DNA from 2 places in the Micromonospora coriariae genome. Region 2 is predicted to be linked to the other one. Evidence: riboswitches for the same ligand, from Rfam matches in the RefSeq annotation. Region 2 holds a riboswitch; the other holds the start of a gene.
What was found. Region 2 has a riboswitch for S-adenosylmethionine ahead of thrC (threonine synthase). Riboswitches for the same ligand answer to the same signal wherever they lie in the genome.

Region 1: it holds a riboswitch for S-adenosylmethionine, as region 2 does, so the genes downstream of both, GA0070607_RS03340 (ABC transporter substrate-binding protein) here and thrC (threonine synthase) in region 2, are expected to answer to the same signal.

What each region holds. Positions count from the first base shown of each region.
Region 1 is NZ_LT607412.1:721,658-725,016, forward strand. Features, by position in the region: gene GA0070607_RS03335 (amino acid transporter) at 1-1,097, shown strand, start outside; SAM riboswitch class IV at 1,184-1,295, shown strand; gene GA0070607_RS03340 (ABC transporter substrate-binding protein) at 1,567-2,481, shown strand; gene GA0070607_RS03345 (amino acid ABC transporter permease) at 2,525-3,307, shown strand; gene GA0070607_RS03350 (amino acid ABC transporter ATP-binding protein) at 3,304-3,359, shown strand, end outside.
Region 2 is NZ_LT607412.1:3,168,523-3,171,881, forward strand. Features, by position in the region: gene GA0070607_RS14875 (hypothetical protein) at 1-1,834, shown strand, start outside; SAM riboswitch class I at 1,946-2,081, shown strand; gene thrC (threonine synthase) at 2,092-3,359, shown strand, end outside.

The DNA.
Region 1 (3,359 bases), 2.4 Mb from region 2:
CCACCGCGGCTGTGATCATGAGTGTCTTCCTGGTCACCAGCAGCGTGACCACCACCGTCCTGATCCCGCCCGAGGCGTTCCAGCCGGGCGGGCCGGCGAACGGCCGGGCGCTGTCCTACCTGGCGCACGAGTACCTCGGTGAGGTGTTCGGCACGGTCTACGACCTGTCCACCATCGGCATCCTCTGGTTCGCGGGGGCCTCGGCGATGGCCGGGCTGCTCAACCTCGTACCCCGGTACCTGCCCCGCTACGGCATGGCGCCGACCTGGGCCCGGGCCGTACGGCCACTGGTGCTGGTCTTCACAGCGGTGGCGTTCCTGATCACGGTCGCCTTCGGGGCGAGCGTGGACGCGCAGGGCGGCGCGTACGCCACAGGTGTCCTGGTGTTGATCACCTCGGCGACGACGGCGGTGACCCTCGCGGCGCGGCGGCGGCGCCAGCGCGGCCGGACTGTCGCGTTCGGGGTCATCGCGATCGTCTTTCTCTACACCACGGCGGCGAACGTGGTGGAACGTCCCGACGGCGTGAAGATCGCGGCCTGCTTCATCGGCGGGATCATCGTGGTGTCGGTGCTGTCCCGGCTGGTGCGGGCCTTCGAGCTCCGGGTCGACCGGGTTGAGCTGGACTCCGAGGCCACCCGGCTCATCGACGAGTGCGGCGGGCGTCGCATCCGCCTCATCGCGCACGAGCCGGCCACCCGGGACCGCGCGGAGTACCGCGACAAGCTCGCCCAGACCGTGGCGGACAACGACTTCCCGGCCGACAGCGCCGTGATCTTCGTCGAGGTGACGGTCACCGACCCGTCGGACTTCGAGACCGAGCTGCTGATCCGCGGCAGCGTGGAGCACGACCGGTACCCGGTGCTCAGCCTGGCCAGTTCCTCGGTGCCCAGCGCGGTGGCCGCCCTGCTGCTGGACATCCGCGACCGGGCGGGGCGGTGCCCACACATCTACTTCGAGTGGACCGAGGGGAAACCGGGCGGAAACTTCCTGCGCTACCTGGCGTTCGGTCACGGCGAGATCGCCCCGGTCACCCGGGAGATCCTGCGCCGCCAGGAACCCGACCCGCGCCGGCGTCCGCACGTGCACGCCAGCTGACCTGCCGACCGGACGCCCGTCGCGGACGGTGAGCGTGGTCATAACGACTGGACGATCCACCTCCCCGGGCTGCTAGCCTCGGCGCAGGTCATGAGCGCCAGCGCGAAGCCCCGGCTCGCTGGCCGGCAACCCTCCTCCGCGGTGGGGTGCCCCGGGTGAAGACCAGGCACCGGCACGACGTCGGTGCAAGCGTGGCCTGGCACCCAGGTCAGCACAGACCCGGGAGAACCATGCGCATCCTCAGCACCACACCATCGGCCGACGCCGCGGATTCCCGCACCGGCTGGCCCCCACCGGCACTGACCCGGCGGCGGCACGTGGACATGATGCGGGTGTGCAGCGCCGCCTGTCGCGGCCGCGCCGCGTACTAGCGCACCCCTTTTCGAACCCATCCCAGCGGTACGCCCACCGGGCGCACCGTCGGCGGCGCACGTCTGTGCCCGCCGCTGCGCAACCTTCGGAGACACCTGTGCGATTCCTTCCTGCCCTGACCCGCGCCGCGGCCCTCGGCGCGGCCACGATCCTGGCCGCCACCGCGCTCACCGCGTGCGGCGACGACACCTCGTCCGACGCCGCCGCCAACCCGTACGGACTGGCGCAGCCGGGCGTGCTGCGCGCCGGCACGCTGACCGACGCGCCGCCGAACGTGTACCTCAAGGACGGCAAGTTCACCGGCTTCGACAACGACCTGCTGACCGCGGTGGCGGGCAAGCTCGGCCTGACTGTCGAGTTCGTCGGCACCGACTTCTCCGCGCTGCTCTCGCAGGTCAACAACCACAAGTTCGACGTCGGCAGCTCCTCGATCACCATCACCGAGGCGCGCAAGAAGACTGTCGATTTCGGCAACGGCTACGACTTCGGCTACTTCGGCCTGGACGTGCCGGCCGGCTCGCCGATCACCGGCTTCGACCAGCTCGCCGGCAAGCGGGTCGTGGTGGTGCAGGGCACCGTCCAGGACGACTACGCCACCGGCGAGCAGCTCAACCCGGTCCGGGTTCCGGACTACAACGGCGCGATCAACCAGCTCAAGGCGGGCACCGCCGACGCGTGGATCGCCCCGGCCGAGATCGGCGAGAAGTCGGCGGCCGACAGCAACGGCAAGATCACCGTAGCGGCCAAGCAGCTCAGCCCGGCACCGACCGCGTACGCCGTCGCCAAGGGCGGCGACAAGCTGCGGGAGGCGCTGAACAAGGGCCTCGACGAGGTGATCGCGGACGGCACCTGGAGCCGGTTGCAGGCGCAGTACTACCCGGGTCGGCCGGTACCGGCGGACTTCCACCCGGGCAGCGGCACGGTGACCGTGCCGGCCGCGCCGTCGGCGTCGGCGTCGGCGTCGGCGTCGGCGTCGGCGTCGGCGTCGGCGTCGGCGTCGGCCGCGTCCTGAGACATCCGGTGACGAGCGAGCGGGGCGGTAGGAGAGGCGACCAATGGATCCGTTGAGCACCCTGTGGGAGACCTTCTTCGACTGGGACGCGATGCGCGAGGCGCTACCCGAGATGCTGACCGTCGGGTTGCCCAACACGCTGATCCTGGCGGTCTCCGCCGCCCTGCTCGGCTCGGTGCTGGGCCTGCTGCTGGCCGTCGCCGGCATCTCCCGCAGCCGGTGGCTGCGCTGGCCGGCACGGGTCTACACCGACGTGTTCCGAGGGCTGCCGGCCGCGGCGACGATCCTGCTGATCGGCGTCGGGCTCGCGCCGTTGGGCATGCAGGTCTGGGGGCCCGACCCCTACCCGTTGGGCATTCTGGCGCTGTCGCTGATCGCGGCGGCGTACATCGGGGAGATCTTCCGCTCCGGCATCCAGTCGGTGGAGGCCGCGCAGTTGGAGGGTGCCCGGGCTCTCGGCTTCTCCTGGGGCGAGGCGATGCGGCTGGTGATCGTCCCGCAGGGCATCCGGCGGGTGCTGCCGGCCTGGGTGAATCAGCTCATCGCGCTGATCAAGGACTCCAGCCTCGTCTACTTCCTCGGCCTGGTGGCCAGCCAGCGGGAGCTGTTCCGGATCGGGCAGGACTACGCGGCCACCACCGGGAACGAGTCCGCGCTGCTGCTGGCCGGGCTCTGCTACCTGGCGTTGACCGTTCCGCTGACGCACGCGGTCAACTGGATCGACCGGCGGCTGCGCCACGGCCGGCCGGCCACCGCGCCGGCCGACGAGGACGAGGACGACACCGAGTCGGCGCTGTCCGGCGCGACGGAAGGGGACCGGCGATGACCGCCAGCACGACCACTTCGGTCAGCCTCGACGTACGCGACGTGCACCTCGC
Region 2 (3,359 bases):
GGCGGGCCGGCGGGCGGCAGCTGGCGTTCTGCGGGTCACGGTCGAGTCGCCCGTCAGCGGCGAGACACGGTCGGGCACTGTGCGATCCGAGCGCCGGGCTCCCGCCGACGTGGCTCGGCCGACCTTCACCGGTCCCACGGCGGCCGCCCTGCTGGACGACCTGCCGCCGATCACCGATCCGGGCGACCCGAAGTGCGCGATCGGCCGCAACGACCTGTTCACCCAGGTTCTGCAGCCCAGTGCCAATCAGGTCGAATGGGCCGTCGATCGGGCGGCCAACGGTGTGCTGACGATCGATCGGTCCATTCCGGGCACCGGCGGAACCTACAAGCCGCAGGTGATGTTCAAGAAGCCGACGAACGCCCCGAACGTGCCGGCACAGCTGATGCTGGCGATCCTCGCGCAGGAAACCAACCTGGCCCAGGCGTCGTGGCACGCCGTGCCCGGGGACGCGGGTAACCCGCTGATCTCGGACTACTACGGTCACCGGGCCCACGAGGAGGACATTCGTATCATCGACTACTCGTCGGCCGACTGCGGCTACGGCATCTCCCAGGTGACCGACGGCATGGCCAGGGGCCAGACCACGTACAACTCGTTCCAACAGCAGGCCATCGCGATGGACTACCAGGCCAACATCGCCGCCGGCATGGCGATCCTGCAGGCGAAGTGGCTGGAGGTGGCGCAGACCCAATCCATGGTCAACAACGGCAACCCGGCCTTCATCGAGAACTGGTACCTGGCCGTGTGGGGCTACAACTCCGGCGTGTACCAGAACACCGGCGGCCCGTACGGCGTCGGCTGGTTCAACAATCCGGCCAACCCGCAGTACAAGGCGAACAGGGACCCGTTCCTCCGGGTTGACAAGGACGACGCGAGCCACCCGGCCGACTGGTCCTACCCGGAAAAGATTATGGGGTGGGCGGAGGTGCCGCAGTGGCAGTGGATCGACCCGCTGACGAAGTACCTGACGCCGGCCTTCGGCGCCGGTTCCAACAACCAGCTTCAGTTGCCCGGTCGCTACCAGTTCTGCGGGACGGTCAACTACTGCACTCCCAACGTCGCCAGCCCGTGCCCGTCCGACAACTCGAACTGCTGGTGGCACGGCACGACGAGCTGGAGCGACGGGTGTGCCGCCAAGTGCGCCAGGGAGCGGTTGGCGTACTCGCTGAGCTCGTCCGAGCCACCGCTGTTGCGGGTCTACCCGACCGCCTGCACGCCGTTCAAGGCCGACATCGGCACGGTCGCCGCAGTCATCGACGACACCAACGGGGACTCCAGCTTGAACCGGTTGGGGTGCGCACCGCAGCCCCGGGGCGGCAAGTTCACGCTGCGTACCGGCAGCCCCTTCGGGTCGTACGCGGCCCTGCACGGGCAGGTGGACCTGCACCAGGTCGGTGCCGGCTACCTGGGGCACACCTGGTTCACCCACTCGTACGACGGTGACTCCGGCGGCAGCGAGGAGTTCAAGCGTCACCGGGTGCTCGGCACCTGGACGACGGATCTGCCGTCGGACGACTACGAGATCGTCGTTCACCTGCCGTCGCACGGCGCCAACGAGCAGGTCGACTACATCATCTCGCAGGGCGACGGAGGTGCCGGGGGTTCCGATCACCAGATCGTCTGCTCGATCGACCAGAACTCCGCGAACTGGGAGGACAAGTGGGTGTCGCTGGGGTGGACCTGGCTCTACCCGGGAGCCAAGGTCCAACTCGACAACATCGTCGCGGGCGCGGAAGGCACGGTTGACGTGGCGTACGACGCCATCGCCTTCGTCAACGTTCCCGGTTACGCCAACGGCCGCGATTGCGGAGACCCCTACCCGGGGAACTGACGCACGGCACGGTGGCCGGGGTGCGGCGGCTCGCCCGGGCCACTGTTCACCACGCGGGACGCGCGTGAGCGCCCTGCGTGGTGATGCGTAAACTCGGCGGCACAACTGAATACCTCATCCAGAGGGGCTGAGGGATACGGCCCGACGACGCCCCGGCAACCACCCCGCGCGCTCACCGCTGAGCGCCCCGCGGGGCAGGTGCCAATTCCGTCCCCGCCGCACCGTGCGATGCGGGGAAAGATGAGAGGACCCTCGACATGACGTCGACGCTCGCCGCCTCCGGCATCGACACCTCCGCCAGCCCCGCCCGCGCTCTGGTCTGCCGTGCCTGTTCGGCCCGCTACCCGCTCGCCGCCCAGCACGCCTGCTACGAGTGTTTCGGCCCGCTGGAGGTCGACTACGACGCCGCAGCCCTGGCTACTGTCACCCGTGAGCAGATCGAGGCCGGCCCGGACAACATCTGGCGGTACGCGGCGCTGCTGCCCGCCGGTCAGGACCCGTCCACCCGCGTCACACTGAACCCGGGGCTCACCCCGCTGGTGGCGGCCCCGCACCTCGCCGCCGAGCTGGGCATCACCGCGCCGCTCTGGGTAAAGGACGACAGCGCCAACCCGACCCACTCGTTCAAGGACCGGGTCGTCTCGGTGGCGCTCACCGCCGCCCGGGCACTCGGCTTCACCCGGTTCGCCTGCGCCTCCACCGGCAACCTGGCCAACTCGGTGGCCGCGCACGCCGCCCGCGCCGGGGTGCCCTCGGTGGTCTTCATCCCCAGCGACCTGGAGCAGGGCAAGGTCATCACCACCGCGGTCTACGGCGGCGACCTGGTCGCCATCGACGGCTCGTACGACGATGTGAACCGGCTCTGCGGTGAGCTGGTGGAGACCGACGAGTTCGAGGACACGGCCTTCGTCAACGTCAACGTCCGGCCGTTCTACGCCGAGGGCTCCAAGACACTCGGCTACGAGGTGGCCGAGCAGCTCGGCTGGCGGATCCCGGCCCAGGTGGTCATCCCGATGGCCAGCGGCGAGCTGCTCACCAAGATTGACAAGGCGTTTTCCGAGCTGGTCGAGGTCGGTCTGGTCGAGGCGCCGGCCGGCGGCTGGAAGGTTTTCGGTGCACAGTCCGCCGGTTGCAACCCGATCGCCACCGCCCTGCACGCCGACACCGACACGATCACCCCGGTCAAGCCCACCGGCATCGCCAAGTCGCTCAACATCGGTGACCCGGCCGCCGGCCTCTACGCCCTGGAGGCGGTCCGCCGCACGGACGGCTGGATGGAGTACGCCGACGACGACGAGATCCGCGCCGGCATCCGACAGTTGGCACGTACCACCGGAGTCTTCGCCGAGACCGCGGGTGGGGTCACCGTGGCGGTGCTGCGCAAGCTGGTGGAGTCCGGCCGGCTCGACCCCACTGCGGAAACCGTCGTGTTCAACACCGGCGAGGGCCTAAAGACAATCGACGCGGTAGCCAACCAGGTCGGCCCGACCCACCACATCAAGCCCTCCCTCCGCGCCGCCCGGGA